Linked DNA regions of Kineococcus endophyticus. The protein of the gene in region 1 binds, or shares a complex with, the protein of each later gene. Links are inferred from orthologs where the notes say so. Each region holds a gene or a part of one and is shown in the gene's direction. Other genes may lie near its edges. The genes, in order: pcrA and uvrB.

The links.
Region 2: the proteins of pcrA (region 1) and uvrB are in contact, whole or in part, in a crystal structure (PDB 7EGT), measured with the Thermus thermophilus proteins. The link is inferred for Kineococcus endophyticus from one-to-one orthologs. Residues at the interface, in WP_096412145.1 of Thermus thermophilus: His654, Arg656, Phe657, Gln666, Asp668, Glu669, Lys680, Arg681, Leu682, Ser683, Lys685, Tyr686, Ala687; in WP_096411307.1 of Thermus thermophilus: Glu23, Leu25, Arg26, Asp27, Gly28, Glu29, Arg30, Phe31, Arg55, Glu326, Asp327, Phe328, Glu379, Ser382, Gln383, His398, Gly400, Arg401.

What each region holds. Positions count from the first base shown.
Region 1 is NZ_JBFNQN010000003.1:349,048-363,001, forward strand. The notes cover bases 6,947-10,016. They hold pcrA (DNA helicase PcrA), read left to right. Parts: upstream 6,947-7,334; coding sequence 7,335-9,698; downstream 9,699-10,016. Other genes in these bases: AB1207_RS05955 (TetR/AcrR family transcriptional regulator), read right to left, coding at 6,947-7,207; AB1207_RS05965 (alpha/beta fold hydrolase), read right to left, coding at 9,674-10,016. Also shown: AB1207_RS05930 (SURF1 family protein), read left to right, coding at 33-848; AB1207_RS05935 (DUF3817 domain-containing protein), read left to right, coding at 845-1,210; AB1207_RS05940 (NUDIX domain-containing protein), read left to right, coding at 1,207-2,046; AB1207_RS05945 (bifunctional metallophosphatase/5'-nucleotidase), read left to right, coding at 2,137-4,152; AB1207_RS05950 (MMPL family transporter), read right to left, coding at 4,394-6,607; more of AB1207_RS05955, read right to left, coding at 6,611-6,946; more of AB1207_RS05965, read right to left, coding at 10,017-10,426; AB1207_RS05970 (nitrilase-related carbon-nitrogen hydrolase), read left to right, coding at 10,483-11,331; AB1207_RS05975 (alpha-L-fucosidase), read right to left, coding at 11,321-12,742; AB1207_RS05980 (MurR/RpiR family transcriptional regulator), read right to left, coding at 12,739-13,641; AB1207_RS05985 (sugar isomerase domain-containing protein), read left to right, coding at 13,876-13,954. UniProt on the Escherichia coli protein: A helicase with DNA-dependent ATPase activity. Unwinds DNA duplexes with 3'-5' polarity. Translocates on single-stranded DNA with 3'-5' polarity. Initiates unwinding more efficiently from a nicked substrate than double-stranded DNA.
Region 2 is NZ_JBFNQN010000013.1:117,426-131,247, forward strand. The notes cover bases 1-2,938. They hold uvrB (excinuclease ABC subunit UvrB), read left to right. Parts: upstream 1-367; coding sequence 368-2,509; downstream 2,510-2,938. Other genes in these bases: coaE (dephospho-CoA kinase), read left to right, coding at 1-358; AB1207_RS18590 (DNA polymerase ligase N-terminal domain-containing protein), read right to left, coding at 2,528-2,938. Also shown: more of AB1207_RS18590, read right to left, coding at 2,939-2,950; AB1207_RS18595 (MarR family winged helix-turn-helix transcriptional regulator), read right to left, coding at 2,947-3,540; excinuclease ABC subunit UvrA, read left to right, coding at 3,858-6,752; AB1207_RS18605 (UDP-N-acetylglucosamine 2-epimerase), read right to left, coding at 6,771-7,937; excinuclease ABC subunit UvrC, read left to right, coding at 8,109-10,130; RNase adapter RapZ, read left to right, coding at 10,325-11,173; AB1207_RS18620 (gluconeogenesis factor YvcK family protein), read left to right, coding at 11,227-12,213; DNA-binding protein WhiA, read left to right, coding at 12,299-13,279; gap (type I glyceraldehyde-3-phosphate dehydrogenase), read left to right, coding at 13,457-13,822. UniProt on the Escherichia coli protein: The UvrABC repair system catalyzes the recognition and processing of DNA lesions. A damage recognition complex composed of 2 UvrA and 2 UvrB subunits scans DNA for abnormalities.

The sequences.
Region 1 (13,954 bases):
GAGCTCCCAGTTCCGGCACGTAGCCTGACGGGGTGCCTGACCGCGAGGACCCCGACCGCCCGGCCGTGCCGCGGGGCCGCATCGCGGTCCTGACCGTCGTGGCCCTCGCCGTCGTCCTCGTCTGCAGCGGCCTCGGCGTCTGGCAGTGGCAGCGCGGCAACGTCGTCATCACCGAACCGCCTGCGCGGCAACCGGTCGCCCCGATCAGCGAGATCGTGGACGCCGGCGGCTCGGGGGCAGCGTCGATCCTGTCCGCGGACGAGGTCGGGCACCGGGTGGAGGTCGCCGGGACGTTCGACCCGGCCGTCGACCTCCTCGTCCCCGGCCGCAGCCTCGACGGGGTCGTGGGTGCGTGGGCCCTCGGCGTCGTGGTGCTGCCCGACGGGTCCGGCGTGCCGCTGGTCCGCGGCTGGGTGCCCGAGGGCTCCCCGGCGCCCGCCCTGCCGACCGGCCGGGTCGACCTCGTCGGGGTCGTCCAGCCACCGGAGGCCTCCGACGTCGCCCCCTCGACGGCCGTGCTGCCCGCGGGGCAGACGTGGATCGTCAGCGCGGCCGACCTCGTCAACCGCGTCGACTACCCCGTCGCCAACGCCTACGTCACCGACACCGCCCCGGCCGCCGGTCTGCAGGCCGTGCCGCCTGCGGACCCCGGCCAGGCCTCCCGGCGCCTGGACTGGCGCAACCTCGCCTACGCGGCGCAGTGGTGGGTGTTCGCGCTCTTCGCCGTCGTCGTCTGGTTCCGGGCCGTGCGCGATGAGCGCAGGGAGACGGGAGAGGATGACCTCGAGACGGCGGCGGACGGACCGGCGCACGGTGCAGGAGGACGAGACATGAGTGGTGCCCGGTGAGCGCGGGGACGTCCGGCGGGCTGCGGTCGGAGCCGAAGATCAGGGCCGCGCTCACGCGGTACCGCGTGATGGCCTACGTGACGGGCATCGGTCTCATCGTGCTGACGTGCATCGGCATGCCGCAGGAGTACCTCGGCCTCTTCGGCGGCGGTGACAGCGTCACCCGGGTCGCCGGCATCGCGCACGGCTGGCTGTACGTGATCCTCCTCATCACGGTCTTCGACCTGGGGAACCGGCTGCGCTGGTCCTGGAAGCGCATGGTCCTCACGGCGCTCGCGGGCACCATCCCCTTCCTGTCCTTCTACGCCGAGCGCAAGAACACGCACGCGGTCCAGGCCGAGCTCGGCGTCCGCGCCGCGTGAGCGCCCTCCAGCGGGTCGCGGTCCACGTCGCCGTCGAGGCCGGCGGGCGCCTGCTCGTGCTCGACGACGCCCTGCCGTGGGCGTTGCTCGCCCACGGGGAGACGCCGCTGGCCGCTGCCCGGCGCGTCCTCGGCCCCGACCTCGACCTCGGTGAGCTGCTGGCCGTCCACGACGGCCGCCGCACGGACGGCGAGGGGGTGTTCGGGCTCGACCTGCACACGGTGCACCTCGTGCTGGCCGGGACGCTGCCCGACGGTTCGGCTCCCGCTGTGGCGCAGTGGATCCCGGTCTCCGACGACTGGCCGCTGGTCGCGGACGACCGCGTCGCCCTCGACCCCGCCGAGCGGGTGCGGTTGTCCCCGGCCGTCGACAGCGCCCCCGACAGCACCTCCGCCGATGTCCCCGTCGTGCGGCAACGGCTCGCCTGCTACGCCGTCGTCGTCGCCGACGGCTCCCTGCTGCTGACGCGGCTCAGCACGAAGACGCCGAGCCCCGGACGCTGGACCCTGCCCGGCGGTGGAGTCGACCACGGCGAGCACCCGCTCGAGGCCGTCGTGCGCGAGGTCCACGAGGAGACGGGCATGGCGGTCCGCGTCACCGGCCTGGCCGAGATCGGCGCCGAGCACTTCACCGGCCGGTCCCCGCGCGGGGTCCTCGAGGACTTCCACGCGGTGCGCATCCTCGTCCGCGCCGAACCCCTCGAGGTCCTCGACCCCGTCGTCCTCGACGTGGGGGGCAGCACCGACCTCGCCCGCTGGGTCCCGCTCGGCGAGGCCGACGACATCGGTCTGGTGGGCGTCGCCCAGCGGGGCTTGCACATCGCCCTGCAGGGCTGAGGGGCGGGGGAGGGAACCGCTGAGGGGTTCCCCTGCGGCGGCTGTGATGGCAGGATCCGGCTCGCCCCCACCCCCCTCGGAAGCGAGCCCATGCGTCCTGGTCGTCCCCTCGTCCGGTTCCTCTGCTCCGGCGCCGCCACCGCGGCGCTCGCGGTCCCGCTGCTGGCGGTCCCCGCGACGGCCGCGACGACACCCGCAGCCAGTCCCGCAGCCACTCCCGCAGCCACTCCCGCAGCGACTCCGGGTCAGGTGCCGGACGTCCTCCCGGCCCCGGCCGCCGGGACGACCCGCATCCAGATCGGGGCGTTCAACGACTTCCACGGCCGTCTGGAGTCGCCCGAGGAGACGGACGACGGGGCCCCGATCGGTGGCGCGGCGCAACTCGCCGGGGTGTTCGACGCGATGCGCGCGAAGAACCCCAACACCGTCGTGGTCTCGGCCGGCGACAACATCGGCGCCTCGACGTTCACGTCGTTCATCCAGCAGGACGCCCCGACGATCGCCGCGCTCAACGCCATGGGCGTCGCCGTCTCGGCCGCCGGGAACCACGAGTTCGACCGCGGCTACTCCGACCTCGTCGACCGGATCGGCGTGCAGGGCAAGCCGGGTGCGAACGGGGCGAACCCCCTCGCGGCGTTCCCCTACCTCGCCGCGAACGTGCTGAAGGCCGACGGGACCCACGCGCTGCCGTCGTTCGCGACGACCGACGTCGGTGGGGTCCGCGTGGGTTTCGTCGGCGTCGTGACGCAGCAGACGGCGAGCCTCGTCGCCCCGGCCGGCATCCAGGGGCTGCAGTTCACCGACCCCGTGGCCGCCGCGAACGCCGTCGCCGCGCAGCTGTCCGACGGGAACACCGCCAACGACGAGGCGGACGTGATCGTCCTCCTCGCGCACGAGGGGTCGTCGGGCACCGACTGCGCCACCGTCGGGACGCAGGGCGCGTTCGGGAAGATCGTGCAGGAGTCGAGCGCGCAGATCGACGCGATCGTCTCCGGGCACACCCACCTGCGCTACGACTGCGCCTTCGGAGTCGCTGGGCGCACCGTCCAGCGCCCCGTGGTCTCCGCGGAGAGCTACTCCACGGCCGTCGACAACCTCGTCCTCGACGTGGACACGACGTCGCGCGACGTGGTCGCCGCCGGCCACCAGGTCCTGCCGGTCGAGGGTTTCACCCCGAACCCGCAGGTCCAGGAGATCGTCGACGACGCCGTGGCCTACGCCGACGACCGAGGCAAGCAGCCGGTGGGTTCCATCACCGCGGACATCACCCGCGCGTTCTCCGGTGAGGACGACGACCGCGGCAAGCAGTCGCCGCTGGGGAACCTCGTCGCCGACGCGCAGCTGCAGCAGACGGAGGCCGCGGGCGCCCAGATCGCGCTGGAGAACCCCGGCGGGTTGCGGGCGGACCTGCTGTACGCGCAGTCCGGAGCCGAGGGCGACGGGGTCGTCACGTACGCCGAAGCCGCGGCGGTGCAGCCGTTCGCGAACTCGGTCGTCACGATGACCCTCACCGGTGCGCAGGTCCGCCAGGTCCTCGAGGAGCAGTGGCAGCCGGCGGGTTCCTCGCGGCCGTTCCTCGCCCTCGGCCTGTCGAAGGGTCTCTTCTTCACCTACGACGAGGCCGCTCCCGCGGGCCAGCGGATCCGTTCCGTGACCCTCGACGGTGCTGAGGTCGACCCGGCCGCGCAGTACCGCGTCACGGTGAACAGCTTCCTGGCCTCCGGCGGGGACAACTTCACGACGCTGGCGGAGGGCACCGACCGCGCCGAACTCGGCAAGACCGACCTCGAGGCGTTCACGGCCTACCTCGGCCTGCCCGAGAACCAGCGCCTCACACCGGACACCGAGCTGCGCTACGCCCCCGCCGCCGCGGCACCGGCCCCGGTCCCGACGACTCCGGCGCCGACCGCGCCGGCCCAGACGGCACCTGCCGCCGCGCCGGCGCCGAGCAGGACCCCGACGCAGCGTCCGTCGCGGACGGCCGCGGCGCAGCCGGGGTCGCTGGCGAACACCGGAGCGGACGTCGCGCCCTGGCTCGCGGCCGGTGCGGCTCTCGTCCTGGCCGGCGGGCTGCTGCTGACGGCCGCGCGACGCCGGGCGTCCTGACGAGGAGGCTGGTCGCCCCGAGCGTCGCCTCTCGGCGAGTGGCCGCTCGTAGCGGCTGGAGTTGAGGCCCGGGGACACGTACCGGGGCGACCAGTCCTCACAACCATCGGCACCCGGGGAGCATTCCTGGAGCCCCACCTCGACCCCTCGTCCCGCGTGGAAAACACACTTTCCGCCCTCAGAACACGTGTTCCAAGGGCGGAAAGAGTGTTTTCCACGAAGGTGGGTGACGGGCGGTGGCTCAGTGCGTCGGGGCGGGGGCGGCGGGGCGCTCGCCGGCGGGGTCGCGCCGCTCGAGGGCCGCGCCCTCGACGTCCAGCACCGGCAGCCAGCGCAGCCACCGCGGCAGCCACCAGGCCGCCCGGCCGAGCAGCGACAGGGCCGCGGGCACCGCGATCATCCGGACGACGACGGCGTCGGCGAGGATCCCGACGGCCAGGGCGAACGCGATGGGCTTGATCGTCGCGTCGCCCTCGGGGACGAACCCGGCGAAGACGGCGAACATGATCGCTGCGGCCGCGACGACGACGGGTGCCGCCTGCCGGAACCCCGTCCGCACCGCCTGCAGCGGTTGCGCCCCGTGGGCGTGCGCCTCGTGCATCCGCGAGACGAGGAACACCTGGTAGTCCATCGCGAGGCCGAAGAGGATCCCGACGACGATGATCGGCGCCAGGCTCAGCAGCGGCCCCGTGGTGTCGGCGTGGACGAGCTGCTTGAGCCAGCCCCACTGGAAAACCGCGGTGGTGGCGCCCAGCGAGGCGCCGATCGTCAGGAGGAACCCGAGGACCCCGACGACGGGGACGAGGATCGAGCGGAACACGAGCACGAGCAGCACGAACGCGAGGCCGACGACCAGCACGAGGTAGACCGGCAGCGCGTCCGACAGCGTGGCGTTGACGTCGACGCTCACGGCCGTCTGACCCGTCACGTACGCCGGCGTGCTCGAGCCGTCCTCGCGGATGAGGTCGCGCATGCGGTGCACGAGGTCGGTCGTCGCCGCGGCGTCGGGGGCGGTCGTCGGGATGACCGTCACGAGGGCGGCCCGCCCGTCGGCGCTCGGGACGGCGGGGGTGGCGAGGGCGACGCCGTCGAGGCGGGCGAGCTCGGTGGTCAGCTCACCGCCGCGGGCCACGGCGTCCGCGCCGCGGGTCAGGACGAGCAGCGGACCGCTCACCCCGGCGCCGAAGCGGTCGGACAGGATCGCCTGCGCCTTCTCCTGGGTGCTGCCGTCCGGCCACGAGGTGGCCAGGCTCGTCTGCATCGAGGCGACGGGGATCGAGACGGCGCCGAGCGCGACGACCGCGGCGACCAGGCTCAGCCAGCGCCGGCCGGTGACGAGGCGGCTCCAGCCGCCGAAGAACCCGCGACCGGCGGGGTCGGGCTCGGCCGGCGGGACGGCGGTGTGCTTGCCGCTCTCGTGGGCCAGGGCCCGGCGGGCCGCGCGCGGCAGGGCGCGCAGGCCCACGACGCCCAGGGCGGCGGGGACCAGCGTGAGGGCCACGAGGACGGCGACGACGACGGTCGCGGCGGCCGCGACACCCATCTCGGTGAGGAAGGGGATGCCCGCCACCGCGAGGCCGGCGAGGGCGATGACGACCGTGGTCCCGGCCGTCAGGACGGCCGACCCGGCGGTGCCGACGGCGAGCGGGACGGCCTCGGCGACCGACCTGCCGGCCAGCAGCTCGTGCCGGAAGCGCGTGACGATGAAGAGCGCGTAGTCGATCCCGACGGCCAGGCCGAGCATGACCGCGAGGATCGGGGTCGTGGACTGCAGGTCGACGAAACCGGTGAGGGTCGTGATGCCGAGAGCCCCGATGCCGACGCCGACGACGGCCGTCAGCAGGTTCATGCCCGCCGCGACGAGGGAGCCGTAGGTGATGGCGAGCACGACGAGCGCGACGACGACGCCGAGCACCTCGGCCGCCCCGCCGATCGTCGCGACGCCCTGCGTGGCGGTCCCGGTGACCTCGGCCGTCAGGCCCGAACCGCGGGCGTCGTCGACGGCGCGCAGGAGCGCCTGCCGCTGCGCGTCGGTGACCTCCGGCGGGGCGACCCCGTAGGAGACGGTGCTGTAGGCGGCGCGCAGGTCGGGGGAGACGACGGGGTTCTGCGGGTCCAGCGGGTTGCTCGCCCCGCGCGCGCCGGGCAGGGCGTTCAGCGCCTGCACGACGCCCGCGACCTTGGCGGCGTTCTCGGGCGCGGTGATCTGCTGGCCGGCGGGGACCTGGAGGACGACCTGCGCGGACGCGCCGTCGGCGGTGTCCCCGAACTCCTGGCCGATGAGGCGCAGGGCGGTCGTCGACTCCTGGCCGGGGATCTCGAAGGTGCTCACGGTCTTGCCGGACAGGGTGGCCGCGCCGACGCCTCCGAGGGCGAGGAGCAGCACCCAGACCGCGATCACGAGGCCGCGGAACCGGAAGGACCCCCGGCCGAGGCGGTGCAGGAAGGTGGCCATCGGTCAGTTCTCCGTCTCGTGGGGGTGCGCGTCGGGGTGGCCGAGCGCGCCGAGGGCGGCGGCGACGAGGTCGTCGGCCAGGTCGGTCGTGGGGACCTCGCAGAAGGCGAGAGACGTGACGGCCAGGCCGCCGACGGCGCTCGTGATGCGCACGGCCCGGGTGACCTCGGCCGGCGTCGGTTCCGTCCCGGGGGTGGGCACCGTGGCGCCGAAGGCGCGGAAGAGGACCTCGCCGAGGACGTCGAGGCGTTCGCCGGTCAGGACGCCCTGGCTGATCGAGGTCAGCATGAAGGAGACGAGACCGGGGCGGCTGGCCGCCAGGGCCACCAGCGCCTCCAGCACCCGCCGGTCCCGCGCGGAGCCGGCCGGGGTGCCGTCGACGGCGGCCGCGACGGCCTCGAAGTGGTCGACGGTGTGGGCGATGGTCGCCTCCGCGATCGCCTCCTTCGTCGGGAAGCGGTGCAGCAGGCCGGTCTTGGAGTAGCCGACGGCGTCCGCGATGCGCTGGACGGACGTCTGCTCGAGGCCGTGCCGGGCGAACAGCGCGGCCGCCGCGTCGAGGATCTCCTCGTCGATCTGTTCCTTCGTCAGCCGTGGCATGGGACCAGTGTAGACCGGGATGGACCGGAGTGGTCCATCGAGGACCGGATCGGACCAACGGCCGGGCGCCGCGGTGTGCCCGTTCGCGGCGGGGTCTGTCCGAAGGGAGGCCTACCCTTGACGGACGATGAGCACACTCTTCGACGACCTCCCCTTCGGCGGCCCCTCCGGTCCCGGCGGCGGGCGGGGCGACACGGGTCCCGCCGTGCTCGCCGACACCTCCGCGGCCCGGCGACCGCGGCGCCCGGGGCTGGACCCCGCGGCGCTCGTCGCGGGCCTGAACCCCCAGCAGCGCCAGGCCGTCGTGCACGCCGGGTCCCCCCTGCTCATCGTCGCCGGGGCCGGCTCGGGCAAGACGCGCGTGCTGACGCACCGCATCGCGCACCTGCTCGCCGAGGGGCGGGCGAGCGCGGGGCAGGTCCTCGCGATCACCTTCACCAACAAGGCCGCGGCCGAGATGCGCGAGCGCGTCGCGGCCCTCGTCGGCGACGTCGTCGGCATGGGCGCGCGCAGCATGTGGGTCTCGACGTTCCACTCCGCCTGCGTCCGGATCCTGCGGCGCGAGGCCCAGCACCTCGGCATGCGCACGTCGTTCTCGATCTACGACTCCGCCGACTCCCAGCGGCTCATGGCGATGGTCGGCCGCGAGCTGGAGCTGGACCCGAAGAAGCACGCGCCGCGCGCGATGTCGGCGATGGTCTCGAACCTCAAGAACGAGCTGGTCGACGAGGACACCTTCTTCGACCGCGCGCACTCCGGCGAGGGCACCGAGACCGAGAAGGTCCTCGCGCGCGCCTACCGGACGTACCAGCAGCGGCTGCGCCAGGCCAACGCCATGGACTTCGACGACCTCATCATGTCGACCGTCCACCTGCTGCAGGCGTTCCCGGACGTGGCCGAGCACTACCGCCGCCGGTTCCGGCACGTCCTGGTCGACGAGTACCAGGACACCAACCACGCGCAGTACGTGCTGGTGAAGGAACTCGTCGGCACGGAGGAGGGCAACGTCCCGCGGGGCGAGCTGACGGTCGTCGGCGACGCCGACCAGTCGATCTACGCCTTCCGCGGCGCGACGATCCGCAACATCGTCGAGTTCGAGCAGGACTACCCCGACGCCACGACGATCCTGCTGGAGCAGAACTACCGCTCGACGCAGAACATCCTCACGGCGGCCAACGAGGTCATCAAGGTCAACGAGGACCGCCGCCCCAAGAACCTGTGGACCGCCTCGGGCGCAGGGGAGAAGATCATCGGCTACGTCGCCGACGACGAGCACGACGAGGCCGCCTTCGTCGCCGAGGAGGTCGACCGCCTCCACGACCACGAGGACGTGAAGTACAAGGACGTCGCGGTCTTCTACCGGACGAACGCCCAGTCCCGGTCGCTGGAGGAGGTGTTCATCCGCACCGGTCTGCCCTACAAGGTGGTCGGTGGGACGCGCTTCTACGAGCGCAAGGAGATCAAGGACGCCGTCGCGTACCTGCGCGTCCTGGACAACCCCGACGACACCGTCAACCTGCGCCGCGTGCTCAACACCCCCAAGCGCGGCATCGGCGAACGGGCCGAGGCCTCGATCGTCGTCCTGGCCGAACGCGAGCGCATCGGCTTCGGCGCCGCCCTGGACCGGGCCGACGAGGCCATCGGGCTCGTCTCCCGTTCCCTCAACGCCATCAAGGGGTTCGCCCAGCTCATCGCCGACCTGCGCACGCTGGCCGAGTCCGGGGCGTCCCCGGCCGTCGTGCTGGAGGCGGTCCTGGAGCAGACGGGGTACCTCGCCGAACTGCGCGCCAGCGCCGACCCGCAGGACGAGTCGCGCGTCGAGAACCTCTCCGAACTCGTCGCCGTCGCCGAGGAGTTCGCCGAGGACAACCCCGAGGGCACGCTGTCGGACTTCCTCGAGCGCGTCTCCCTCGTGGCCGACGCCGACCAGATCCCGGCCGGTGCCGAGGACGACGGCGTCGTCACCCTCATGACGCTGCACACGGCCAAGGGCCTGGAGTTCCCCGTCGTGTTCCTCACGGGCATGGAGGACGGGACGTTCCCGCACCAGCGCTCGCTGGGGGATCCCGACCAGCTCGCCGAGGAACGCCGGCTCGCCTACGTCGGGCTCACCCGCGCTCGGGAACGGCTCTACCTGTCCCGCTCGGCCGTGCGCAGCGCGTGGGGGGCGCCGCAGCAGTACCCGCCGTCCCGGTTCCTCGACGAGGTCCCGCCGACGCTGCTGGACTGGAAGCGCGGGGAGTCGACGTACCAGAACGTCTCCTCGCCGTCGGCGGCTTCGCGCGTCTCGCAACGCCCGGGCGTGCGCTCTGCGGGCAACCGCCCCGTCATCGCGCTGAACCCGGGGGACCGGGTGACCCACGACTCCTTCGGCCTCGGCACCGTCGTGCGGGTCGAGGGCGAGGGGGACAAGACCATCGCGCACATCGACTTCCGCACCGAGGGCACCAAGCGGTTGCTGCTGCGCTACGCGCCGGTCGAGAAGCTCTGACGGATCGCGGCCGCCACCTCGGCGGGCCGTTCCAGCGGGAGCAGGTGGCCCGCGCCCCGCAGGGTGGTGAACTCCGCCCGTGGGTACACGGCGCCGTTGAGCTCCCGCTGCGCCTGCGGGCCCAGGTCCCCGTCGGCACCTCCGGCGAGGACCAGCGCGGGGACGTCGAGCCGGCCCACCCGGTCCGACCAGTCCTCGCGGCTGCCGTGCTGCAGCCACGCCCGCCAGGCGGCGGGGTCGGTGCGCCGCAGGTCCTCGCGCGCCAGGGCGTCGAGGGTGGGGTCCAGCGGGTCGCCGGTGTTCGCGTCGAGGAACTCGCCGACGGCCGCTCCGCCGAGCGGGCCGTCAGCGGCCCAGCCGAGCATCGTGCTCCGGCGGTCCTCCGCCATCGGCTCCGGTGACGGCGGGGACGCGGCGAGCAGCACGACCCCCGCCGGCCGTTCGTGCGGTGCCAGTCCCGCGGCGACGACGGTGGCGACCTTCCCGCCCATGCTGTGACCGAGCAGCAGCCACCGCCCCCGGTCCCGTCCGGTCAGCTGGTCGAGGACCCACCTCGCCATCGCCTCGACCGACGTGCCCGGGTCCAGCGGCGCCCCGCCGAACCCCGGGAGGTCCAGGGCCACCAGGTCGAACCCCGGCGCCAGCTCGCGCGCCAGCGGTCGGAAGGAACGGGAACTCATCCCGAGGGCGTGCAGGCAGACGATCGTCGTGGAGGTGGTGGTGCTCACGAGGGCATCGTCTCCGTTCCCGTCCGGTCCCGCCCGCGCTGCGGCATCCTGACGGGATGAGCACGACCTCCCCGCTGCCCGAGGTGGACGTCGCCGTCTGCCAGGTCGCCCTCGCCGTCGGGGACCCCGACGGCAACCTCGCCCGCGGCCTCGCCGCGGCGGAGGACGCGGCCCGCCGGGGCGCGCGCATCGTCGTCCTGCCCGAACTCCTGCGCAGCGGTTACGTCTTCGTCTCCGCCCAGGAGGCCGAGGACCTCGCCGAACCCGCCGACGGCCCGACCGCCGCCGCGTTCACCGACCTCGCCCGCCGGTACGACCTCGTCGTCGCGGTCGGGTTCGCCGAGCTCGACGCCGACCGGTCCCTGCGCAACAGCGCCCTGCTGCTGGACGGCAGCGGGATCCGGACGGTCTACCGCAAGGCGCACCTGTGGGACGGCGAGAAGGACGTGTTCGTCCCCGGTGACGAGCTGCCCGAGGTGGTCGCGACGCCGTGGGGCCGGCTGGCGCTCGCCGTCTGCTACGACCTGGGGTTCGTGGAGTGGATGCGGCTCATCGGCCTCGCCGGTGCCGACCTCGTGTGCGCGCCGACGAACTGGCCCGGTCCGCCGCGCGGCGAGGGCCGCCCGATGGAGGTCGTGCACGTCCAGGCCGCCGCGTCGGCGAACCGGATGTTCGTCGCCGCCTGCGACCGGACCGGGGCCGAGCGCGGCGTGACGTGGGTCGGTGGTTCGGCGGTCGTCGGACCCGACGGGCGCCCGTTCGTCGAGGCACCGGCCGGTGCGGGGGAGCACGTCCTGCTCGCGCGCTGCCGGCTCGGGCTGGCGCGCGAGAAGAGCACGTCGGCGCGCAACGGCGTGCACGCCGACCGGCGTCCCGAGCTCTACGCGGGACTGCTCACGCGCTGACGACGCGGACACCGGTCAGAGCCGGCCGTGCGCGGAACTCCTCCAGCACCACCTCGACGTGGTCGGCGAGCACGTCGGGCACGTCGAGGATCCGCAGGTGCCCGACGACCCCGGCCCCACCGCGCCAGACGACCTCGCCAGCGCGGGACAGCACGACGGAGAACCGCTCGATCCGCTGGCTGTGGGCGATGTCCTCCCACAGGTCGACCGAGCGCACCGGGAACGCCGAGGGGAACCGCAGGCCCAGGCGCGGACGGTCGTCGTCCGGGGACCAGGGGGACCGTCCCTCGACGGGCGCCCCGGCGAGGTCGACGGGTCCGTCCTCGTCGCCGACGACGGCTTCCCCCGCACGGTCGCCCTCGACGTGCCGGCGCACGAGGTCGCCGAGCCCCGCCAGGGCCGCGACGTCGGGGTCGGCGATCCGGCCGGTCGCCGCGGGCGGCACGTTGAGCAGGAAGCAGGAGTTCCCGCCGACGGCCGCGCGCCACAGGTCGAACAACTCCGCCGCGGGGCGCACCCGGTCGTCCTCGGCGGGGTGGTGGAACCAGCCCGGTCGCACGGACGTGTTGACCTCGGCCGGGTACCAGACGCACTCCCCGGCGTACCCGGCCAGCGCGGCCCGGCTGCCGAGGTCCTCCTCGTCCGAGCGCACGCGGCGGGAGAACTCCCCGTCGTCGGCCTGCTGGGAACGGCTGGCCGTGCCCTCGGCGTCCCGCAGTTCGTGCGGCACGACGCTCCACTCGTCGCGGCGGGTGTGGCCTGCCTCGTTCCCGCACCAGCGGACGTCCGGCCCGCACACGCTGACGACCGCCTCCGGTTGCAGCGCACGGACGACGCGCACGTAGCGGTCCCAGTCGTACAGCTGCCGGCGGCCGTCGGGGCCTTCGCCGTTGGCGCCGTCGAGCCAGACGCAGAACACGTCGCCGTACCCCGTGAGGAGTTCGGTGAGCTGGGCGACGAAGTAGTCGTCGTAGTCCCGGCCCGAGCCGTAGCGCGGGTCCGTGCGGTCCCACGGGGAGAGGTAGACGCCTAAGGCCAGACCGGCTGCGGCGCAGGCCTGCGACACCTCGGCGACGAGGTCGCCGCGGCCGCCGCGCCAGGGGCTGGCCGCGACGGAGTGGGCGGTGTGGGCGCTGGGCCACAGGCAGAACCCGTCGTGGTGCTTGGCGGTGAGGACCACCCCGCGCATCCCGGCAGCGGCCAGCGCAGCGACCCACTCGCCGGCGTCGACGTCCGGCGGGTCGAACAGCGCGGGGTCCTCGTGACCCAGGCCCCACTCCCGGTCGGTGACGGTGTTCATGCCGAAGTGGACGAACCCGTAGAACTCCAGCGCCTGCCAGCGCAGCTGACGCGCCGACGGGCGGACGTGGGCGAGGTACCGCAGGTCCGGCTCGCGGGTGCCGTCGCTCACCGGGCCCGCCGCCGGGCCGGGCGCACCGCGTGCTGGGCGGGGATGTGGTCGGTGAGGGCGCGGGCGGCGCTGGCGCGGGCGAACGTCAACTGCGCGACCCGGACGTAGAGGCAGTCGACGACGAGGAGCTGAGCGTGCCGGGCGGCGAACGGCCCCTCCCGGTAGGTCGTGCCGCCGGGGGCGACCGTGAGGACGACGTCCGCGAGCTGGGCCAGCGCCGACGTCGGGTCCCCGGTCACGGCGACGGTCGTGGCGCCGCGCCGCGCAGCCAGCTCGGTGGGTTCGACGACCTCGCGGGTCGCGCCGGAGAACGAGATGGCGATGGCGACGTCCGCGGGGGTGAGCAGCGCCGCCGACGTGCTCGCGGCGTGGACCTCGGTCCAGTTCCGCACCGGGACGCCGATGCCGAACAGGCGGGCGTCGGTCTCGGCCGCCATCGCGGCGCTGCCGCCCACGCCGTACACGTCGACGCGGTGCGCGCGCGCGACCGCCTGCGCCGCGCGCTCCACGGCGTCGAGGTCGAGGCGGCGCGCGGTGTCCTGCAGGCTGCGCACGTCGGCGGCGGCGACGACGGCGGCGACGCGGTCGAGGTCGTCGTCGGGGGCGATCTCCGGCCCGATCTCGGCCGACCCCCAGACGGACCCGCCGCCGTCCTTGCGTCCCTGTTCGCGGGCCATCCAGCGCACGAGGCCCTGGTACCCGTCGAGACCGATGGTCTGGCAGAACCGCGTGACGGCGGCCTGGGACGTGCCGGCCCGGCGCGCGAGCTCGGTGGCCGAGCACTCCTCGACGCTCTCGGGGGACTCCAGCACGAAGTCGGCCACCTTGCGCAGGGAAGGGGGCAGGTCGGCCCGGACCGCCTCGATGCGCTGCGCCGGGTCGAGGGTTTCGACGCCCATCCGGACTCCTCCGTCAGAGTGGATGACTCATCCAGCTGACGCAGGCTAGCACTGCGACCACGCTGCGTGCGGTCCCCGGCGGGACCGGAAAGCCCTTCCAGGAGGGGGCCGCGAGCGCAACGAGAACGCAACACGAACGCAACACGGCGATCCCTTGACAGGCCCTCTCGACCGAGTGAAACATTCATGCAACCAGCAACGACGCGGTGAATCGACGACTCAAGGAGAGATGCTGTGCCCCCCTTCGCCGACCGGTTCGCCGGCCACGTCGCCCAGTTCGGCACCGAGGTGCGGGACCGCCTCGACCGCCTCT
Region 2 (13,822 bases), on another replicon or contig:
GGACGGCGTCCCGGACCCGCTGCCCGGGCTCGTCGAGCGGCTGTGGCGTGAGCGGCTCGTGCCGTTCGAGGAGGGGCTCCGTGCGGGCCGGCGCGGTCCGGTGCCCGTCGGGACACCGGCCGAGGGCGACCGGCACCGCGTGCTGCACCGCCTCTCGAGGGCGGGCGGCCCGGCGTGGCTGTTCGAGGGGGACCGCTGGCCGCTGGGGGCGTGGGTGTCCGCCGAGAGCGGACTGGCGGACCTCGGGTACGTCCCCGCAGGTCAGCGGCGGTGGGACAGCGCCGACCCGGGGTGCGCAGTGAGCGTGACGGTGCTGCCGGAGGTCATCGAGAGGCTGAGTGTCGGAGGTCCGACCTAGTCTTCCCCCATGCGGCCGACGACAGACATCCAGCGCCGGGTGGCCCCCTTCGAGGTGGTCTCCGAGTACTCCCCTTCGGGGGACCAGCCCACCGCCATCGCCGAGCTGGCGCGACGGGTGAACGCGGGCGAGCAGGACGTCGTGCTCCTCGGCGCGACGGGCACGGGGAAGTCGGCGACGACGGCCTGGCTCATCGAGCAGGTGCAGCGCCCCACGCTCGTCATGGCCCCGAACAAGACGCTCGCCGCGCAGCTGGCCAACGAGTTCCGCGAGCTGCTGCCCAACAACGCCGTCGAGTACTTCGTCTCCTACTACGACTACTACCAGCCCGAGGCGTACGTCCCGCAGTCGGACACCTACATCGAGAAGGACTCCTCGGTCAACGACGAGGTCGAGCGGCTGCGGCACTCCGCGACGAACTCCCTGCTGACGCGCCGCGACGTCATCGTGGTCGCGACCGTGTCGTGCATCTACGGCCTCGGCACCCCGCAGGAGTACGTCGACCGGATGGTGACGCTGAAGGTTGGCGACACGATCGAGCGGGACGAACTGCTGCGCAAGTTCATCGTCGAGCAGTACACCCGCAACGACCTGGCCTTCACCCGCGGCACCTTCCGCGTGCGGGGCGACACCGTGGAGATCATCCCGCAGTACGAGGAGCACGCGCTGCGGATCGAGTTCTTCGGCGACGAGATCGACAAGCTCTACACGCTGAACCCGCTGACCGGGGAGGTGCTGCGCGAGGAGGAGCTGGTCTACGTCTTCCCCGCCTCGCACTACGTCGCCGGCCCCGAGCGCCTCGAGCGCGCCATCGGCACCATCGAGGCCGAGCTGACGGAGCGGCTGGCCGAGCTGGAGCAGCAGGGCAAGCTGCTGGAGGCGCAACGGCTGCGGATGCGCACGACGTACGACATCGAGATGCTCCGCCAGGTCGGCTCGTGCTCCGGGGTCGAGAACTACTCCCGCCACCTCGACGGCCGCGGTCCCGGGTCGGCGTCGAACACGCTGCTGGACTACTTCCCCGAGGACTTCCTCCTCGTCATCGACGAGTCCCACGTGACGGTGCCCCAGATCGGGGCGATGTACGAGGGCGACATGTCCCGCAAGCGGACCCTGGTGGACTTCGGGTTCCGCCTGCCCAGCGCCATGGACAACCGCCCCCTGCGCTGGGAGGAGTTCCTCGAGCGCACGGGCCAGACGGTCTACCTGTCGGCGACGCCGGGGGACTACGAGCTCTCCCGCGGCAAGGGGGTCGTGGAGCAGATCATCCGCCCGACGGGGCTGGTCGACCCCGAGGTCGTCGTGAAGCCGACGAAGGGGCAGATCGACGACCTCCTGCACGAGATCTCGCTGCGGACGGCGAAGGACGAGCGCATCCTCGTCACGACGCTGACGAAGAAGATGGCCGAGGACCTCACGGACTACTTCCTCGAGCAGGGCGTCCGCGTGCGGTACCTGCACTCCGAGGTCGACACCCTGCGTCGCGTGGAACTCCTGCGCGAGCTGCGGCAGGGCGAGTACGACGTCCTCGTCGGCATCAACCTGCTGCGCGAGGGCCTGGACCTGCCGGAGGTCTCGCTCGTCGCGATCCTCGACGCCGACAAGGAGGGCTTCCTGCGCTCGTCGAAGTCGCTCATCCAGACGATCGGGCGCGCGGCCCGCAACGTCTCCGGTCAGGTGCACATGTACGCCGACCGCATCACGCCGTCGATGGCCGAGGCGATCGAGGAGACGAACCGCCGCCGCGAGAAGCAGATCGCCTACAACACCGAGCGCGGTGTGGACCCGATGCCGCTGCGCAAGAAGATCGCCGACATCACCGACCTCATCGCCCGCGAGGACGCCGACACCGCCGAACTCCTCGCGGCGGCCAAGGGCGGGGGCCAGGGCGGCAGCGGCCGGTCGCAGTCGCGCGGCAAGGCCCCGACGCCGGGCAAGGGCGCGAAGGGCAAGAACGTCGGCCGCGAGGTGGGGCCCGAGCCGAAGGCGGGGATGCCCCAGGCCGACCTCGCCGACCTCATCCAGGAGCTGACCGACCAGATGCACTCGGCCGCCGCCGAGCTGCAGTTCGAACTGGCGGCGCGGCTGCGCGACGAGGTCGGCGACCTCAAGAAGGAGCTGCGGGGGATGCGCGCGGCGCAGGGGGCCTGAGCCCTCGAGCCCACCGGCTCACCCGGCGGGCTGCTGCGACGTCAGGTGCAGCAGCAGTCCGCCGGGCCCTGCCGACCGGCCTCCGGACCCGCGGGTGCGGACCAGGGCGAAGCGGCGGGGCCCCGTCCGCCCGTGCAGCACGAAGACCGTCCTGCGCTCGTCCCGGTCCTCCAGCTCCCACCAGCCGGTGTCCGCGATGGTCTTCGTGGCGTCCTCGTAGGTGAGGTGGTCCAGGTCGTGGTCGGGGACCGCGATCGCCAGCCGGTTGCGGGCGGCCGCGGTCGGCAGGCCGTTGGGCAGGGCCCAGGACCGCAGCACGCCGTCCTCCGCCAACCGCAGGTCGTGGTGCGGCCGCGGGAGGCGGTGGTCGTGCAGGACGAACGGGGGCCGGCCGTCCCCTCCTGACCGGCCGGCGCCCGGCGCCTCGACCCGACGCGTCAGGAGTGCCCGGGAGCCGGCGGGACGGGGGAGACGCTGCCGGTCTCCTGCAGGTGCTCCAGCAGGACCTCGCTGATGGACCGCAGCTGCTGCAGCTGGTCGTCGGTCAGCCGGTCGAACAGCGTGGTGCGCACCGTCTCCACGTGCCCGGGGGCCGCAGCCGCCAGGGCCTCCAGCCCCTTGTCCGTCAGCACGGCGAGGTAGCCGCGACCGTCCGTCGGGCAGGCCTCCCGGCGGATCCAGCCGCGCTCCTCCATCCGGGCCACCGCGTGCGAGACGCGGCTGCGGGAGGAGAGGGAGGACTCGGCCAGCTCGCTCATCCGCAGGGACCGGTCAGGGGCCTCGGACAGGCGCACGAGCATCTCGTAGTACGTCAGGAGGATCCCGGAGTCCCGTTGCAGCTGCCGGTCGAAGCGGTCGAGGAGCAACTGCGTCGCGGACAGGAACGTCCGCCAGGTCACCTGCTCGTCGTCGTCCAGCCAGCGCGTCGGGCCGGTCGCGGCGGACTCGGCCACAGCGTCGGCGGCGGGGACGCCGGCGACCGCGAGGTGGTGGGGGTGGGCGTCCTGCAGGGCGGAGACGGGTGGAGCCATGTACTGAGGGTAAGCAGAACGCTCAACTACCTGCGTCCGCCGATCGGTGGACGCCCACCCGTGCAGTCCTCACGGGTGGCGTCCCCGGACCGCGCGCGGAGGCTCGTGTCGGAGGTGGCGCCTAGGGTTGCCCCGTGGCATCCCGGACCCCCTCCTCCAGCGCGAAGACCCCGAGCGCGAAGACCCCGAGCGCGAAGACCGCGAGAGCGAAGACCCAGAGCGCGACGGGGACCGCGGCGTCCCCGCAACCGGTGCCCGCCCAGGGCAGCGGCGGCGCCCGTCGCAGCCGGACCTCCGCCAGCTCGGCGACGCGCTCGGTGGCCAGCGCCCGCGCGGCGGGCGACCGCCTCGTCGTCCGGGGTGCCCGCGAGCACAACCTCAAGAACGTCTCGGTCGACCTTCCCCGCGACAGCCTCGTCGTCTTCACCGGCCTGTCCGGCTCGGGCAAGAGCTCGCTGGCCTTCGACACGATCTTCGCCGAGGGCCAGCGCCGCTACGTGGAGTCGCTGTCGGCGTACGCCCGCCAGTTCCTCGGCCAGATGGACAAGCCCGACGTGGACTTCATCGAAGGCCTGTCGCCGGCGGTGTCGATCGACCAGAAGTCCACGTCGCGCAACCCCCGCTCGACGGTCGGCACGATCACCGAGGTCTACGACTACCTGCGCCTGCTCTTCGCGCGGGCGGGCACGCCGCACTGCCCCGTCTGCGGGGAGCCGGTCGGCCGCCAGACGCCGCAGCAGATCGTCGACCAACTGCTGGAGATGCCCGACGGGACGCGCTTCCAGCTGCTCGCCCCGGTCGTGCGCGAGCGCAAGGGCGAGTACGCGGAGCTGTTCCGCGAGCTGCAGGCCAAGGGCTTCGCCCGCGCCCGGGTCGACGGCGAGGTCGTCCCCCTGGACAACCCGCCGACGCTGCAGAAGCGCCTCAAGCACACCATCGAGGTCGTCGTCGACCGCCTCGTCGTCAAGGACGGCGTCAAGCGCCGCCTCACCGACTCCGTCGAGACGGCGCTGCTGCTGTCCTCGGGGCTGCTCGTGGCCGACCTCGTCGACGTCGAGGGCCCCGAGGGGGAGCGCCGCTTCTCCGAGAAGATGGCGTGCCCCAACGAGCACCCCCTGGAGCTGGACGAGATCGAGCCGCGCTCCTTCTCCTTCAACTCCCCGTTCGGGGCGTGCCCGGAGTGCACGGGCATCGGGACCCAGCTCGAGGTCGACCCCGAGCTCGTCGTGCCGGACGAGGACCTCTCCCTGGAGGAGGGGGCCATCGCGCCGTGGACGGCGGGGTCGGCCGACTACTTCGAGCGCCTCGTCACGGCGCTCGCCGCCGACCTGTCCTTCTCGACGACGACCCCGTGGCGGGCCCTGCCCAAGCGCGCCAAGGACGCCCTGCTGTACGGCAAGGACCACCAGGTCCACGTCCGCTACAAGAACCGGTGGGGCCGTGAGCGGTCGTACTCCACGGGCTTCGAGGGCGTCGTCGAGTTCGTCAAGCGCCGGCACGCCGAGACCGAGTCGGACTCCTCGAAGGAGCGGTACGAGGGGTACATGCGCGAGACGCCGTGCCCCGTGTGCCAGGGGGCGCGGCTCAAGCCCACCTCGCTGGCCGTGAAGATCGCCGGACGCTCGATCTCCGACATCTGCGCCCTGCCGATCGACGAGTGCTCGCGCTTCCTCGACACGATGGAGCTGTCGGCGCGGGCCAAGAAGATCGCGGGCCAGGTGCTCAAGGAGATCCAGGCGCGGCTCGGGTTCCTGCTCGACGTCGGTCTGGACTACCTGTCCCTGTCGCGCCCCTCGGGCACCCTGTCCGGCGGGGAGGCCCAGCGCATCCGGCTCGCGACGCAGATCGGCTCGGGGCTGGTGGGCGTGCTCTACGTGCTGGACGAGCCGTCGATCGGCCTGCACCAGCGCGACAACCGCCGGCTCATCGACACCCTGACGCGGCTGCGGGACCTCGGGAACACCCTCATCGTCGTCGAGCACGACGAGGACACCGTGCGCATCGCCGACTGGATCGTCGACTTCGGTCCCGGCGCGGGGGAGCGCGGCGGGGAGGTCGTGCACTCCGGCGACCTCGAGGGCCTGCTGACGAACCCGAAGTCGCTGACGGGCCAGTACCTCTCCGGCGCCCGGGCCATCGAGGTGCCCGCCCAGCGGCGCCCGCAGGACGGGCGCAAGCTCGTCGTCACCGGCGCCCGGCAGAACAACCTCAAGGACGTGACGGTCGAGTTCCCGCTCGGTCAGCTCGTCGCGGTGACGGGGGTGTCGGGGTCCGGGAAGTCGACGCTGGTCAACGACATCCTCTACACGGTGCTGGCCAACAAGCTCAACGGTGCCCGCCGGGTCCCCGGCCGGCACAAGTCGGTGGAGGGGCTGGAGCACCTCGACAAGGTCGTGCACGTCGACCAGAGCCCCATCGGCCGCACGCCGCGGTCGAACCCCGCCACGTACACGGGGGTCTTCGACCACATCCGCAAGCTGTTCGCCTCGGCACCGGAGTCGAAGCTGCGCGGCTACCAGCCGGGCCGCTTCTCCTTCAACATCAAGGGCGGCCGCTGCGAGGCGTGCGCGGGCGACGGCACGCTGAAGATCGAGATGAACTTCCTGCCGGACGTCTACGTCCCCTGCGAGGTGTGCCACGGGGCCCGGTACAACCGGGAGACCCTGGAGGTGCACTTCAAGGGCAAGACGATCGCCGAGGTCCTCGACATGCCGATCGAGGAGGCCGCCGACTTCTTCGCCGCGGTCCCGGCCATCTCCAGGTTCATGACGACCCTCACCGAGGTCGGCCTGGGCTACGTCCGGCTCGGGCAGCCGGCGACGACCCTGTCGGGCGGGGAGGCGCAGCGCGTGAAGCTGGCCTCGGAGCTGCAGCGGCGCTCCAACGGCCGCACGGTCTACGTCCTCGACGAGCCCACGACGGGCCTGCACTTCGAGGACATCCGCAAGCTCCTCGGCGTGGTTCAGGGCCTCGTCGACAAGGGCAACAGCGTGCTGGTCATCGAGCACAACCTCGACGTCATCAAGTCCGCGGACTGGCTCGTCGACATGGGGCCCGAGGGCGGCAACGGCGGCGGCACGGTCGTGTGCACCGGCACCCCGGAGGAGGTCGCGGCGGACCCGGCCAGCTACACGGGCCAGTTCCTCGCCGAGATCCTCCAGACCACCACGGCGACGGCGGGCACGCGGCGGCGTCGGGCGCGGGCCAGCTGAGGTCGCCGGCCCGGCGCCTCAGAACGGGGCGACGAGCTTGACCACCGACTCGACCACGACCCGGCTCGCCGAGCCGTCCCCGTAGGGGCTCGGCAGGGTCTGCAGCCGGGCTGGGTCGTCGGCCAGGGCGCGGCGGACGGCGGCGGCGAGCCGCAGTCCGCCGGGCACGAGAGTGGTGAAGGTGCCCAGGACCTCGGGACGCTCGGTCGCGCGGCGCACGAGCAGGGCCGGGCGCTTGAGGACGGAGGCCTCCTCGGCCGCGCCCTCCGCGTCCGAGACGAGCACGGCCGCTCGGTGCTGGACGACCGTCCTCTGCACGGGGTCCAGCGACCCCAGGACCGTGCACCGGTCCAGCAGGCCGCCGAACCCCAGCTCCCGCCACCGGTCCGCCGTCGACGGGCCGGCCGGGACGACCACCGGCAACCCGGCCTCGACGAGCGTCGCGACCTCCCCCAGGAGCTGGGCGAGCAGCTCGGGCTGTCCGGTGTGGTCGGGCCGGTCCACCGTGAGCAGCACGTACCCGGCCGGCAGCCGCAGCTCGGCGGCCAGGGCGTCCTGGGTGGCGTCGTCGGGCAGCAACCGGTGCAGCGACTCCACGACGGGGTCACCCGTGAGCAGGATCCGCTCGTCGGCGACGCCCTCGGCGCGCAGGGCGGCCACGGCCGCGGCGGAGGGGGCGCAGCACAGGTCGGCCAGGCCGTCCACGACCCGGCGGTGGTGCTCCTCGGGCTGCCGCCGGTCGTGGCTGCGCAGCCCCGCGCCGAGGTGCACGAGGTGCAGCCCCGCCGCGTTGGCGGCCAGCGCGCCCGCCAGGGCCGCGGTGCCGCCGCCGTGGACGAGCACCGCCGACGGCCGGTGCCCGGCGAGGACGTCGGCGAGCCCGGCCACGAGGGCGCCGAGCACCCGGCCCGACCCTCCGGAGGGCACCTCCACGTCCTCGCAGGCGCCGTCGGTCGCGGGTCGGGGCAGCCCGGTGGCCTCGCCGGTCCGCACCAGCACCCCGGCGGCCCCGAGCCGCTGCACCACCTCCGCCGTGCGCGTCGCGTCGAGGCCGTCGCCCACGACGACCGCGACCGGTCCGGGGGCGCCGTCCCCGACGGGGAAGCCCAGGGGCCGGCGCAGCACCCGCGGACGGTCGGGCGCCGCCGGCGCCGGGACGGACGGGCTGAGCGTCGGGGAGACCACACGCGGACGCTAGGACGGCACCGGCCCCCGGGCAGGCCGCGCGTGGGCCGATCGGGGCCGTGTTCACCCGCACCCCGCACGACCTCTCGCACACGGTGACCGGGCGGCAGCGGTGCGTCGCGGCACGGGGGTGACGGGCTCGTGTCGGACCGGCGACCTACCCTCGACCCCGTGCCCGACCCCGCCACCTACCGCCCCAAGCCGGGGGAGATCCCGGTCGAACCCGGGGTGTACCGCTTCCGCGACCCGCACGGCCGGGTGATCTACGTCGGCAAGGCCAAGAGCCTGCGGGCCCGCCTGTCGAACTACTTCCAGGACCTGTCCGCGCTGCACCCGCGCACCATGGCCATGGTCACCACGGCCGCCAGCGTCGAGTGGACCGTCGTGGCCACCGAGGTCGAGGCCCTGCAGCTGGAGTACTCCTGGATCAAGGAGTACGACCCCCGCTTCAACGTCAAGTACCGCGACGACAAGTCCTACCCGTACCTCGCCGTCACCATGGGCGACGAGTTCCCGCGCGTGCAGGTCATGCGCGGCGCCAAGCGCAAGGGCACCCGCTACTTCGGTCCGTACACCCACGCCTGGGCCATCCGCGAGACCGTCGACCTGCTGCTGCGCGTCTTCCCCGTCCGCACGTGCTCGACGGGGGTCTTCAAGCGCGCCGGCCAGGTCGGCCGCCCCTGCCTGCTGGGGTACATCGACAAGTGCTCCGCGCCCTGCGTCGGGAAGGTGTCCGCCGAGGACCACAAGGACCTCGCGCAGGACTTCTGCGACTTCATGGCCGGCAACACCGCCAAGTTCGTCCGCCGCGCCGAGCGCGAGATGAAGGCCGCCGCCGCCGAGATGGACTACGAGCGCGCGGCCCGCCTCCGGGACGACCTCGGCGCCCTCACCAAGGCCCTGGAGAAGTCCGCCGTCGTCCTGCCCGACGCGACCGACGCCGACGTGTTCGCCATCGCCGACGACGAGCTCGAGGCCGCCGTGCAGGTGTTCCACGTCCGGGGTGGACGCGTCCGCGGCCAGCGCGGGTGGATCTCCGAGAAGGTCGAGGACGTCGGCACCCCCGAACTCGTCGAGCAGCTGCTGCTGCAGGTGTACGGCGGCGAGACCGGCGAGGGCGTGCCCCGCGAGGTGCTCGTCCCCGAGCTGCCGGCCACCGTCGAGGCCGACGTGGAGGACTGGCTCAGCGAGCTGCGCGGCTCCCGCGTGGACCTGCGCGTCCCCCAGCGCGGGGACAAGCGCGCCCTGATGGAGACGGTGCACCGCAACGCGACCCAGGCCCTGGCCCTGCACAAGACCCGCCGTGGCGGGGACCTCACCACCCGCAGCCTGGCCCTGCAGGAGCTGCAGGAGGCCCTCGGCCTGGAGGAGGCCCCGCTGCGCATCGAGTGCTACGACGTCTCCCACACCCAGGAGACCAACGTCGTCGCCTCCATGGTCGTCTTCGAGGACGGCCTGCCGAAGAAGGCCGACTACCGGCGCTTCGCCGTCCGCGGCGACGAGGGCGGCGTGGACGACACCCGCGCGATGCGCGAGGTCCTGTCCCGGCGCTTCCGCCGGATGCGCTCGGAGCAGGACGGCGGGCCGGGCCAGAGCGCGGCGATCACGGAGAGCGCCGACGGCGTCGAGGTCGAGACGTCCGGAGCGGTCGGCGGGGAGGTTCTGGCCGGCATCGACCCCGAGACCGGTCGCCCCCGCCGCTTCGCCTACGCCCCCAACCTCGTCGTCGTCGACGGCGGCCGGCCCCAGGTCGAGGCCGCCGCGCGCGCCCTGGCCGACGTGGGGGTCGTCGACGTCGCCCTGTGCGGGCTCGCCAAGCGGCTGGAGGAGGTCTGGCTGCCGGGGGAGGAGCACCCCGTCGTCCTGCCCCGCACCAGCCAGGGGCTCTTCCTGCTGCAGCGCGTGCGCGACGAGGCCCACCGCTTCGCCATCACCTACCACCGCTCCAAGCGGTCCAAGGCGATGACGACCTCCGCGCTCGACGGCGTCCCCGGCCTCGGCCAGGCCCGCAAGACGGCGCTGCTCCGGCACTTCGGCTCCGTCAAGAAGCTGCGCGCCGCCACCGCCGAGGAGCTGGCCGCCGTCCCGGGCATGGGTGCCAAGACCGCCGCGGCCGTCGTGGAGGCGCTCGCGGGGTCGTCGGCGGCCACCGAACCCGCCGTCAACACCGCCACGGGGGAGCTCCTCGACTGAGCCCACCGTGGCGGGGAGTGCGACCACGGCAGGTGACCGGTCGACCGCGGCGAGTTCCCACCTCGTCGCGGACGACACGCCCGGGATGACAGGATGAGCGCGTGCAGGAGACGGCGGAGGGCGTGGACCCGCGGGACGGGGCGGACGCCCGGAGTTCTGCGGGCACCGGACCGGACCGGCAGCGGCGGCCCGAACTGCTCATCATCACCGGGATGTCCGGCGCGGGGCGGTCCACGACGGGCAAGGCCCTCGAGGACCTCGGCTGGTACGTCGTGGACAACCTGCCGCCGCAGATGCTCGAACCGCTCGCCGAGCTCGCGGCCCGTGCAGGACAGGCGATCCCGCGCCTGGCCGTCGTCGTCGACGTCCGCGGCCGCAGCTTCTTCGCCGAGCTGACCGGCGCGCTCGCCGCCCTCGACACCCGGCACGTCTCCCCGCGGGTGCTGTTCCTCGACGCCACCGACGAGGTCCTCGTCCGCCGGTTCGAGTCCGTCCGGCGCCCACACCCGCTGCAGGGCGACGACCGCATCGTCGACGGCATCGCCCGCGAACGGGCCCTGACGGGCGAGCTGCGCGCCCGCGCCGACGTCGTCGTGGACTCCAGCTCCTTCAACGTCCACCAGCTCGGCGCGCTCGTCGCCTCCCTCTTCGAGGCCGACCGCGCCGACGACCTGCGCGTGACCGTCATGAGCTTCGGCTTCAAGTACGGCACCCCCGCCGACGCCGAGCACGTCGCCGACGTGCGGTTCATCCCGAACCCGCACTGGGAACCGGAGCTGCGGCCGCTCACCGGCCAGGACGCGCCCGTCTCCCGGTTCGTGCTCGCCGCCGAGGGCGCCACCCCGTTCCTTGACCGCTACGAGTCCGCGCTGGCCCCCGTCTTCGACGGCTACCGCCGCGAGAACAAGCGGTACGCGACCATCGCCATCGGGTGCACCGGTGGCAAGCACCGCTCGGTGGCGATGGCCGAGGAGCTCGGCGCCCGCCTGCGCCGCGACGGCGTCCCCGTCCGCGTGCTGCACCGCGACCTGGGTCGGGAGTGAGACCCCTGCCCGAGTCCACCCACCCCTCCGCCACCAGCTTCCCCACCGGCCTCATCCCCACGGTCGGCGCCCTGGCCCCCGTCGCCGCGCCCTCGAGCGCCCCGGCGGTCGTCGCGCTCGGCGGCGGCCACGGCCTGTCCGCCTCGCTGTCCGCGCTGCGCCACCTCACCGACCGCCTCACGGCCGTCGTCACCGTCGCCGACGACGGCGGGTCGTCCGGACGCCTGCGCCGCGAACTCGGCGGGCTGCCGCCGGGGGACCTGCGGATGGCCCTGTCCGCCCTGTGCGACGACTCCGAGTGGGGCCGCACCTGGCGCGACGTGCTGCAGCACCGCTTCTCCAGCGAGGGGTCCCTGCACCAGCACGCCACCGGCAACCTGCTCATCGCGACGCTGTGGGAGCTGCTCGGCGACGAGGTCGCCGGCCTGGACTGGGTGGGCCGGCTGCTCGGCGCCCGGGGCCGGGTCCTGCCCATGGCCGCCGTCCCGCTCGACATCGTCGCCGACGTCCTGGGACTCGTCCCGGGCGCGCCCGACGAGCTCACCGAGGTGCGCGGCCAGGTCGCGGTCGCCTCCACCACCGGTCGGGTCGCCAACGTCCGGCTGCTGCCGCCGGACCCGCCCGTGCGGCCGGAGGTCGTCGAGGCGATCACGACGGCGGACTGGGTCGTGCTCGGCCCCGGGTCCTGGTTCACCAGCGTCCTGCCGCACCTCATGGTCCCGGGGCTCGCGCAGGCCCTGACGCGGACCTCGGCGCGGACCTGCGTCACCCTCAACCTCGCCGTGCAGCCGGGGGAGACCGACGGCTTCAGCGCCGAGGCCCACCTGGAGGTCCTCGCCGCGCACGCGCCGGACCTGCGGGTGGACGCCGTCCTGGCCGACCCGGTGGCCGTGACCGACGTGGACGCCCTGCGGTCCGTCGCCGATTCGATGGGTGCGAACCTGTTGCTGCGCACCGTGTCCGTGGGGGACGGAACCCCCCGGCACGACGCGCTGCGGCTCGCGGCGGCCTACCGTGACGTCTTCGCGGCGGGGCCCTGACCAGGCGGGGGGCAGCGCGCGGCGCAGCGCGAGCAGACGGACGAGCACAGGCACAGCGGACGAGGGTCCCGGGGGAGGACGCACCATGGCGATGACGGCGGCGGTCAAGGACGAGCTGAGCCGGTTGCCGGTGACGACGACGGCGGCGCGCAAGGCCGAGGTGTCGGTCATGCTCCGCTTCGCCGGCGGCCTGCACATCGTGTCCGGGCGCATCGTCATCGAGGCCGAGCTCGACTCCGCCTCGATCGCGCGGCGGCTGCGGCGCGACATCGCCGACGTCTTCGGCCACCCCAGCGACCTGCTCGTCGTGCAGGCCGGCGGGCTGCGCCGCGCCACCCGCTACGTGCTGCGCGTCGCGCGCGACGGTGAGTCCCTGGCCCGCCAGACGGGGCTGCTCGACGGCCGCGGGCGGCCCGTGCGCGGTCTGCCCTCGCACATCGTCTCCAGCTCCACCCAGATCGCCGAGGCCGCCTGGCGCGGGGCGTTCCTGGCCCGCGGCTCCCTCACCGAACCCGGCCGGTCCGCCGCGCTCGAGGTCACCTGCCCCGGCCCGGAGGCGGCGCTCGCCCTCGTCGGCGCCGCCCGCCGGCTGGAGCTGTCGGCCAAGGCGCGCGAGGTGCGCGGGGTGGACCGCGTCGTCCTGCGCGACGGCGACGCGATCTCGGCGCTGCTGACGCGCCTCGGAGCGCACGACGCGATGATGACGTGGGAGGAGCGGCGCATGCGCCGCGAGGTGCGGGCGACCGCCAACCGCCTCGCGAACTTCGACGACGCCAACCTGCGTCGCTCGGCGCGGGCCGCGGTCGCGGCGGGCGCACGCGTGGAGCGGGCCCTGGAACTCCTCGGCGAGGACATCCCCGACCACCTGCTGCAGGCCGGCCGGCTCCGGCTGGAGCACAAGCAGGCCAGCCTCGAGGAGCTCGGCCAGCTCGCGGACCCGCCCATGACCAAGGACGCGATCGCCGGCCGCATCCGGCGGCTGCTGGGGATGGCGGACAAGAAGGCCATCGAGCTCGGTGTGCCGGGCACGGAGTCGGGCCTGACGGCGGACATGCTCGACGCCTGAGCCACCCCGGGTCCGCGACGACGTGACGCAGGCCATAGGGTCGTGCCGACGCCGCGGGGCCCGCGGCGGGTGCCCCCGGTCGTCAGCGGGGTACCGCACCAGTACTGATCACGTACGGGACGCACGAGACGCACCCGGCCCGCCCGGTCACGGGGTGCGTCAAGGGATGGAGAGCGCATGACCACTCGGGTCGGCATCAACGGATTCGGCCGCATCGGCCGCAACTTCTTCCGCGCCGCACTCGCGCAGAACGCGGACGTCGAGATCGTGGCGGTCAACGACCTCACCGACGCCAAGGCGCTGGCGCACCTGCTCAAGCACGACTCCATCCTCGGCAAGCTCGCCGAGGACGTGCGCGTCGAGGGCGACTCGATCGTCGTCGGGTCGAAGAGCGTCAAGGTGCTCGCCGACCGCGACCCCGCCAACCTCGGCTGGGGCGACCTGGGCGTGGACGTCGTCGTGGAGTCCACCGGCTTCTTCACCGACGGCGAGAAGGCCAAGGCCCACCTGGCCGCCGGCGCCAAGAAGGTCGTCATCTCCGCG